DNA from 4 places in the Pseudarthrobacter raffinosi genome. Region 2 is predicted to be linked to each of the others. Evidence: riboswitches for the same ligand, from Rfam matches in the RefSeq annotation. Region 2 holds a riboswitch; each other region holds the start of a gene.
What was found. Region 2 has a riboswitch for thiamine pyrophosphate ahead of NG697_RS11860 (ECF transporter S component). Riboswitches for the same ligand answer to the same signal wherever they lie in the genome.
Positions count from the first base shown of each region.

Region 1: linked by a shared signal. The riboswitch ahead of thiD (bifunctional hydroxymethylpyrimidine kinase/phosphomethylpyrimidine kinase) and the one ahead of NG697_RS11860 (ECF transporter S component) in region 2 are both predicted to bind thiamine pyrophosphate.
Region 3: linked by a shared signal. The riboswitch ahead of thiC (phosphomethylpyrimidine synthase ThiC) and the one ahead of NG697_RS11860 (ECF transporter S component) in region 2 are both predicted to bind thiamine pyrophosphate.
Region 4: linked by a shared signal. The riboswitch ahead of thiO (glycine oxidase ThiO) and the one ahead of NG697_RS11860 (ECF transporter S component) in region 2 are both predicted to bind thiamine pyrophosphate.

Region 1 is NZ_JAMXBG010000002.1:242,095-244,288, forward strand. Features, by position in the region: gene NG697_RS02930 (Rne/Rng family ribonuclease) at 1-1,104, shown strand, start outside; TPP riboswitch at 1,206-1,303, shown strand; gene thiD (bifunctional hydroxymethylpyrimidine kinase/phosphomethylpyrimidine kinase) at 1,286-2,194, shown strand, end outside.
Region 2 is NZ_JAMXBG010000010.1:107,131-109,324, forward strand. Features, by position in the region: gene NG697_RS11855 (ABC transporter ATP-binding protein) at 1-624, opposite strand, end outside; gene NG697_RS11860 (ECF transporter S component) at 624-1,274, opposite strand; TPP riboswitch at 1,340-1,481, opposite strand; gene NG697_RS11865 (heme-degrading domain-containing protein) at 1,538-2,080, shown strand; gene NG697_RS11870 (DUF4235 domain-containing protein) at 2,122-2,194, shown strand, end outside.
Region 3 is NZ_JAMXBG010000002.1:154,372-156,565, forward strand. Features, by position in the region: gene thiC (phosphomethylpyrimidine synthase ThiC) at 1-1,226, opposite strand, end outside; TPP riboswitch at 1,221-1,328, opposite strand; gene NG697_RS02495 (VOC family protein) at 1,484-2,194, shown strand, end outside.
Region 4 is NZ_JAMXBG010000012.1:8,548-10,741, forward strand. Features, by position in the region: gene NG697_RS12835 (RNB domain-containing ribonuclease) at 1-91, opposite strand, end outside; gene thiE (thiamine phosphate synthase) at 156-932, opposite strand; TPP riboswitch at 960-1,080, shown strand; gene thiO (glycine oxidase ThiO) at 1,071-2,194, shown strand, end outside.

The sequences.
Region 1 (2,194 bases), on a different contig from region 2:
GACTTCATCGATATGGTCCTCGAATCCAACCGCGACCTTGTCCTGCGCCGCATGGTGGAATGCCTGGGCCGCGACCGGACCAAGCATCAGGTGGCCGAAGTGACCTCGCTGGGCCTCGTGCAGATGACGCGCAAGCGCATGGGCACCGGGCTTCTGGAAGTCTTCGGCGAGCAGTGTGAAACCTGTGCAGGCCGTGGAATTGTCACCCACGACGACCCCGTGGAACACCGCCGCGCCAACACGGTAGCCGCGGAGCACCACGTGCAGCGGGTTGACAGCCGCCCGGAAGCCCAGCGCACCGACAGCGTGCGGACTGACAGCCAGCGCCCGGACAGCCAGCCGGGTGGCCGCACTGACCGGAAGCGCCGTCGCGGACGGGGCGGCCAGCCGCTGGAAACAGCACCGGCAGCTCCGGTGCAGATCCACACGGTCCACCCGGAAGCCAGCGATGCCGAGCGCCATGCGAAGGCGGAGGCCACGCGGGCAGCGCTTGCGAACATTGCGGCCGCGGCCCACGCTGCGCATCTGCATGACGACGAGGTGGCTCACGCATCAGCTGCCGCGGGCCGGCAGTCTGCGGCTCCGGTGCCGGCTCCGGTTGGGCAGTCCGAAACGGACTCCAACGGCCGCCCGGCCGCAGTGCTGACATTCGGCGGCGAGCAGGTGGTGCTTCCGTTCGTGGCGCACCACGATGACCAGCCGCACGCACCTGCCCTGACACTTGACCGCCTCGCGGAGGCCTTCGCCCACCTTGGTGAGCGGGCTCCTGTAGCGGAGAGCACGCCGCCGGCAGTCCAGGCAACTGAAAGCCGGGCGGCCGAACCTGCCCGCCAGCAGCAGCCAGCCGCGGCGGAGAGGGATTACTCCGACCACACCGAGGAGCCCCGCGCCCGCCGTCCCCGGCGGAACCGGAGTGCCAGCCGTGCCCAGGGCGCAGCCAACGCCACGTCCGTAGAGCATCACGAAGCCGCTCCGGCGGCTGCCGCCGGACACACCCACGCCGCCAAGGCGCCGGAGCCCGTCAAGGCTCCTGTGGCCGACAAGCCGGTTGCCGCCAACGCGCCCATCATCCTGGGCGTAGGAGTTCCGGCCTCGGAGCTCTGACCAAGCAGTAGGGCAAGCCAATACAACGGCGCCTGGATGTGCCTGTGAATCACAGGCTGCGTCCGGGCGTCCGGCGTTAAGTCGCGAGGAACGCTAGGCTGGTGACTGACACGGGGTGCCGCGCAGAGAGCCGGCTGAGATCCACACCCGTTGAACCTGTCCGGTTAGCACCGGCGAAGGGATGTCTCCTTTGGCTTCAACTTCTGTCCTTCCTCCTGCAACGCCCGCGGCGGCTCTACAGGGATCCTCAGCAACCGGGGCTGAGGTCCTGCCCGCGCCAGGCCGGACTGCCAACGTCCAGGTGCTGCGTGACGTTCCGCGGGTGCTGTCCATTGCCGGATCGGACCCTTCAGGTGGCGCCGGCGTCCAGGCCGACCTCAAAAGCATCGCGGCTCTTGGCGGCTACGGCATGGCGGCCATCACCGCACTGACAGTCCAAAACACCCGGGGGGTCCAGGCGGTTCACGTTCCGCCTGCGTCCTTCCTGGGCCAGCAGCTCGATGCCATCAGCGATGACATCACCATCGACGCGGTCAAGATCGGCATGCTGGGCGACGCTGCGGTGATAGGCGTGGTCCGCGACTGGCTGGAAAAGGTGCGTCCCGCCGTCGTCGTTCTTGATCCGGTGATGGTGGCCACAAGCGGCGACCGGCTACTGCAGGGGTCTGCCGAGGCGGCCCTGCGGGAGCTGTTCCCGCTCGCGGACCTGATCACCCCCAACCTGGCCGAACTGGCCATCCTGGTGGGGGAGCCGCAGGCGAGGGAATGGCACGACGCGCTCGGGCAGGGACAGCGGTTGTCCGCCGCGACCGGTGCCACTGTCCTGGTCAAGGGCGGCCATCTCGACGGCGGTGCGTGCCCGGATGCCCTGGTCAACGCTGCCGGGCTGCTCGCCCAGGAAGTGGTGGAAGTGAGCGGGGACAGGATCCCCACGCGCAACAGCCACGGCACCGGCTGCTCACTGTCATCGGCCATGGCCACGGCCCAGGCCCGGTTGGGGGACTGGGAAGCCGCACTACGGCAAGTGAAGCCCTGGCTGGTGGGCGCGCTGCAGGCCGCTGACCAACTTGAGGTGGGCGCGGGCAACGGC
Region 2 (2,194 bases):
GCAGCGGCCCACGGCGTCGCGGACTTCCAGCACGCCGGCGGGATCCAGGTTCGCGGTGGGCTCATCCAGCAGGATCAGCCCGGGCCGCATCGCGAGGATCCCGGCCAGCGCCAGGCGCTGCTTCTGCCCGCCGGACAGGGCCGACGTCGGGTGGTCCAGCGGGAGCCCGCCGGCGTTCAAACCGCCGCCCCCGGCACTTCGCAGCCCGACGTCGTCGAGCGCTTCATGGACGCGGCGCCAGATCTCGTCCCGCGGAACGGCGAGGTTCTCGGCGCCGAAGGCGACGTCGTCGCCCAGGCGCGAAAGAACCACCTGCGTTTCCGGATCCTGCTGCATCAGTCCCGAGCGGCCGCGCTGCCCGCGCGGCACCACACCGTCGATCAGCAGCGAACCGGTTTCGTCGGCGTCGTCCCCTTCATCCCCCAGCACTCCTGCGAGCGCATGCAGCAGCGTTGACTTGCCCGCGCCCGATGGGCCCAGCAGCAGCACCCGCTCGCCGGGAGCGATGTCGAGGTCGAGCCCCCGGACGGCGGGGGCGGAACGTCCGGCATGCCACCAGCCCCAGCCACGGGCGGACACCGCGGCGGGGCGTACTCCGGAAGCGCCGGCGTCGGAAGCGGTCATCAGTTGAAGAAGGGCTCCGAAGCTGCCTTCCGGGATGCGAACGAGCTCAGCACGCCGGTCCTGGCCAGGCCGCGGGTGGCGATCCAGGACAGCGCGCCCGCAATCACCGCGCCGGAGATGGTGCAGAACGCGATGTACGCGAGCTTGTCGGCGGGCTCGTAGGCGATGTTCCAGCCCCACGGCAGGAACGAGTCATTGAGGCCGCAGAACAGGCCCGCGCCGGCACCGGCCAGCAGCGCGGCGATGAGGTTGTACTTCTGGTGCAGGAAGGACTTGAACCGGAAGTTGCCGTACACCAGCAGGAAGAACACCAGTTCGGCGCCCAGGCCCTGGAGGAGTCCGGAGATCAGCACGGTGGCGCCGTACTGCGAGCCCATGATGAGTTCGCCGGTGGCGGCCACCGCTTCGCAGAAGAGCGCCGCGCCGGGTTTGCGGATGATGAGCATGCCCAGCACTGCCGGGATCATCCAGCCACCGGCGATCAGGCCGGTCAGCGGGGGGTAAACGGCGTTCATGGGGGCGGAGACGATGCCGGCGCCCTGGGACCAGGCCCAGAAGATCACGCCGCCGGTGATGGCGATGAGCGCCGCCACCACGATGTCCACAACACGCCAGGTATTGCCGGTCTTTTTGATTGCTGCAGTTGTCATTTTGGTCCTCCTGAGGAACAGGAGGGGAAAGTGCCCCGGCGTGCGGCGCTGCCGCCGTTTCCGGACACTTCGAGAACTCGACTCCCTTGCGCCGGTACTAACCGGATCAGGTTCGAGGGTCTGCGGCTGTCCGCACTCTCAGCGCCCACCTGCGGTTCCCTGGCAATGCCAGTGATGTCCGACGGCGGCGCTCCCCTGTCGTATTAAATCTGCCCTGATGGGCGTGCTCCAGTTTACACCGCGGGCGGGGTAGATTGTGGGCCATGACTGCCAACAACCCGACTGTGACTGCGTTCAATCCCGATTCGACAGTGCCCCAGCCGGCGGGGCTGCTTGAGGCCCTGATTGCCCGGGTCGAAGCCGAGATCAACGAGCTGCAGTTTCCGCATTTCAGCAAGGACGACTCCCTCAACCTCGGGCTGCTCCTGGTGGAGCTGGGCAAGAGCCGGAAGCTGCCCATCGCGATCGACATCACCAAGGGTGACCAGGTCCTGTTCCACGTGGCCTTGGACGGCGCCACCCCGGACAACGAGCACTGGGTCCGGGCCAAGCAGCGCACCGCCGCCAGGTATGAGATCCCGTCGCTGCTGGTGGGCCTCCGCGGCAGGCTGCACGGCGGCCGGATCGAGGACCACGGCTGGTTCGACGAGTCCACCTATGCCCCGCACGGCGGCTGCTTCCCGGTCTACGTCACCGGTGTGGGTGCAGTGGCCACGGTAACGGTCTCGGGCCTGCCCCAGCAACAGGACCATGATCTCGTGGTGGAGGCCCTGCGGGAGATTCTGGAGTCCATGCATGCGGGTTAGGCTAAAGACAATCCCGGATCCGCTCAAAAGGAGTTCAACGAATGAACCTGTTCATCAAGCTGCTCGGCACTGCAATCAGCCTCGGCGCCGGATTCGTCGGCACCAAGATGGTCA
Region 3 (2,194 bases), on a different contig from region 2:
TTCTCCCGCACCAGGTGGAACGGGACGTGCCCGGGACCTTCCACCATGACCTGCACGTCGAATTCCCACGCCCGCTGGGTCAGTTCAGCCAGGGTGTCCAGCTCGGCGAATTGGGCGGCGTCGTTGGCGTCCGCCGTCGCCCCCGGGCGCAGTCCGTCGCCCAGGGAGAACGCGACGTCGTACTTGGCGAAGATTTCGCACAGCTCGTCGAAGTGGGTGTAGAGGAAGTTCTCCTGGTGGTGCGCCAGGCACCACCCGGCCATGATCGCGCCGCCCCGGGAGACGATGCCGGTAACGCGGTTGGCCGTCAGCGGCACGTAACGCAGCAGCACACCGGCGTGGATGGTCATGTAGTCCACCCCCTGCTCGCACTGCTCGATGACCGTGTCCCGGTAGATCTCCCACGTCAGGGCGTTGGCCTCCCCGTTGACCTTCTCCAGCGCCTGGTAAATGGGCACCGTACCGATGGGCACGGGGGAGTTGCGGATGAGCCATTCCCGGGTGGTGTGGATGTCGTCTCCGGTGGACAGGTCCATCACCGTGTCGGCGCCCCACTGGGTGGCCCATTGGAGTTTGTCCACTTCCTCGGCAATGGAGCTGGTCACTGCCGAGTTGCCGATGTTGGCGTTGATCTTGACCAGGAAGGCCTTGCCGATGATCATCGGTTCGGATTCCGGGTGGTTGATGTTGTTGGGGATGATGGCGCGGCCGGCGGCGACTTCGCTGCGGACCAGTTCCACATCACAGTTTTCGCGGAGGGCGATGAACTGCATCTCGGGGGTGATGACACCCTGCCGCGCATAATGCATCTGCGTGACGGTCCGGCCGCCGACGGCGCGGCGGGGCACCGGCTGCGCGCCCTTCCACTCCGCAGAGGCTGCGCCGCGGCGGACGGCCGACTTGCCGTCGTCGAGCAGGTTCCGCTCCCGGCCGCTGTAGGGCTCAGTGTCTCCGCGGGCGGCGATCCACTCTGAGCGGAACGGGTTGAGGCCCACCACCGGATCGCTGCCCGGTCCCGCCGTGCGGTAGGTCCGGAAAGGCCCGTTCGGCGCGCCGTTTGGCGACGGTTCGAGGGCGATCTCGGTCACGGGAACCCGGATCCCGGTGGCGTCATCAGTGATAAACGCCAGCGAGTGGGACTTCAGTGACTGGGTTTCAGGCTGGAGCGTTTGATCCACGTCGGTTTCATTTTGGACGGGGATCAGCTGTGTTTCTTGTGTATTCAATGAATACTCACTTCCTTCGCCGGCATTACCCGGACAGGTTCAACGGTCGCAGGCTGCGTCAGCCCGATCTCAGCCCGTGCAAGGGCTCCCGTGTGGTCAAGTCGAAGCTACCACAGGCCGAGGGTGGACTGGTGACAGCAATCACGGGAAAGCGGTCGCAATCAGTCTGCTTCGCCACTTGAATTAAATTGAAGCTTCAAGTAAATTAGAACCATAGCCGCCTTCCATCCGAAGGCCAACGGACCGGGAGTGTTCAAATGACTGCGGAAGCCACCAGCCGGGATCTCCTTCCTGCCGACCTCTCCATGGGCACCGTGATGCTCAAGGTGGGCGACATGAAGCTGATGACCGACTACTACCAGCGTGCGCTCGGCCTGGAGGTCGTCGCAGAACAGGACGGCGGCGTCTATCTTGGCCGCCTTCAACGCCCGCTGGTCCATCTCGCGGCCGCCCCGTCCTTGAATCTGCCTGGCAGGGGAGAGGCCGGGCTGTTCCACACCGCACTGCTGTTTGACGACCAGGCTTCGCTGGCCGCCACGGTAGCCACCGCCGCCCAGTACGAACCCCGGTCCTTCACCGGCAGCGCCGACCACCTCGTCAGCGAGGCCTTCTACTTCAACGACCCCGAAGGCAACGGCATCGAACTGTACTGGGACAGGCCCCGCGAAAACTGGTCCTGGAACGGGAAGGCTGTAGTGATGGACAGCCTGGCACTGCCGCCGCAGCGCTACCTCGAGCAGCACCTGACCCAGGAATCCGTGGCCGGCCAGCGGGCCAGCGAAGCCGGCGTGGGCCACGTCCACCTCCAGGTGGGCGACGTCCAGTCAGCGCACGATTTCTACGTGGGCACGCTGGGCTTCGAAAAGACCGCCGGCTGGCACGGGCAGGCGCTGTTTGTCTCCGCGGGCCGGTATCACCACCACATGGCCATGAACGTCTGGAACAGCCGCGGAGCCGGTCCCCGCAAG
Region 4 (2,194 bases), on a different contig from region 2:
GCAGTTCCAGCTCGGTCCGCAGGGCGCTCAGCGCCGCCGCGAGGTCGTTCGTCTGCTCGTGGACATTGGGGGCCAACCTATGATGTGACACGAAAATCAGGTTAGCTCGATTTCCACGGATCGTGCACGCCCGCCGCACGCCACGCGGTGGATTGTCAGGATGCGCCGGCGTCCAGGGCCGCCAGAAGTGCCACGGCCGCCGCTGCGGGGTCCGAGGCTTCGGTGATGGCACGCACCACAACAATCCTGCCGGCGCCGGCCTCCACCACCTGCTCCACGTTGCCGAGATCGATGCCTCCGATGGCAAACCAGGGCAGCGTGGCCTGGGTGCCACCGGCAGCGCGGACGGCTTCGGCCGCGTACCGCACCAGGTCAAGGCCGACGGCGGCCCGGCCCGGTTTCGTCGGCGTGGCCCAGACCGGTCCTACGCAGAAGTAGTCCAGGCCGCCTTGGTCAGTCAGCCCACCGGACAGCCGGATGGCCCCTTCGATCTGCTCGGCGGTGTGCGTGGAAAGGCCGATCGCGGCTGGTGCCCCGAGCAGCGTGCGGGCGGAAGCGACCGGCAGATCCTTCTGCCCGATGTGGAAGACGGGGGCGCCGGACAGCAGCGCGATATCGGCACGGTCATTGACTGCCCACAGCTTTCCGTGGCGTTCGGCCGCGGCCTGAAGCACGGCCAGCAGCTCCAGCTCCTCGGCTGCCTCGATGGCCTTGTCCCGGAGCTGGATGATGTCCACGCCGCCGGCAAACGCCGCGTCCACAAACTCGCCAAAGTCCCCGCGGTCCCGGCGCGCGTCGGTGCACAGGTACAGCTTGACGCTGTGCGGGAGGCCGGTGTTTGTGCCGCCGGCGGGGTCTGTTCCGGTCAAGGATTCGGGAGCGGCGGAGGGGGCGGAGGGCGTGCCTGCAGCGGCGAAGGATTGCGCGTTCATGGAAACCAGCCTAAGTCCCCTAAACTGGGCGGGTACTGCGGGAGCCCGTTGCAGCCGTCACAAAGCGGCCGGGCTGAGAGGGCGTCAGAGCCGACCGCTTGACCTGATCCGGCTAGTACCGGCGTAGGGAAGGAACATATGCCCCCCGCAATAAGCAGCCCACCTGGGCCTGCACCAGCCAGCACCGCCGCCGTCCTGCATGCCGACGTGGCAGTCATCGGCGGCGGAGTCATCGGCCACGCCGTAGCCTGGGAGGCCCGACGATCCGGCCGTTCCGTCGTGCTGATCGATGACGCGCCCGGCAACGGCGCCAGCTGGGCAGCCGCCGGCATGCTGGCCCCTGTGAGCGAACTGCATTACCAGGAGGAAGACCTCCTTGAGCTGATGCTTGCATCTTCCGGCCTGTGGCCTGCCTTTGCGGCGGACCTCGCCCTGGCCGGGGCTGGCGATACCGGATATCTGACGACGCCGACCCTCGCCATCGGCGCGGACGCTGCGGACCGCCGGGCGCTGATGGACCTCCGGGCCGTGCAGCAGGCCAGCGGCCTGGTGGTGGAACCCCTGACTGTCCGTGAGGCCAGGACCAGGGAATCCCTGCTCAGCCCGGCCATATCCTGCGCCCTGGACATCCCCGCCGACCACCAGGTGGATCCACGGAAGCTGGTGGCGTGCCTCCAGGAAGTCCTGGCCATCCACGAACCGGGAGCAGGAACAGCCGTGGCAGGTGCCCGCGGGGGATTCGCCGTTGACCAACGGGCTGCTTCCCTTCTTTGGGAGGACGGCCGTGTCAGCGGGGCGAGGCTCGCCCACGGCGGAAGCGTCCAGGCCGGGGAGACCATCGTGGCCAACGGATTGCAGGCGGGGTCGCTGGATGGCCTCCCGGTTGGACTGCACCTGCCCCTGCGGCCCGTCTACGGTGACATCCTGCGGCTGGCTGTTCCGCGGCACCTGCGCCAGCTCCTCACCTCCACTGTCCGCGGAATGGTCCATGGTGTGCCGGTCTACATCGTTCCCCGGCAGGACGGCACGGTGGTGATCGGGGCTACGCAGCGAGAGGATGCCCTCGCAGGGACGGGCGACGCCGCTGTCTCGGCCGGCGGCGTCTATCAGTTGCTGCGTGACGCCCAAGTCCTGGTGCCGGCCGTCTCGGAGCTTGAACTCCTGGAATGCACGGCCCGGGCAAGGCCGGCGACCCCGGACAACGCACCTCTCCTCGGCCGCGTACCGGTTTCCGCACCAGGGAGGGGGAACGCGGGGAACGT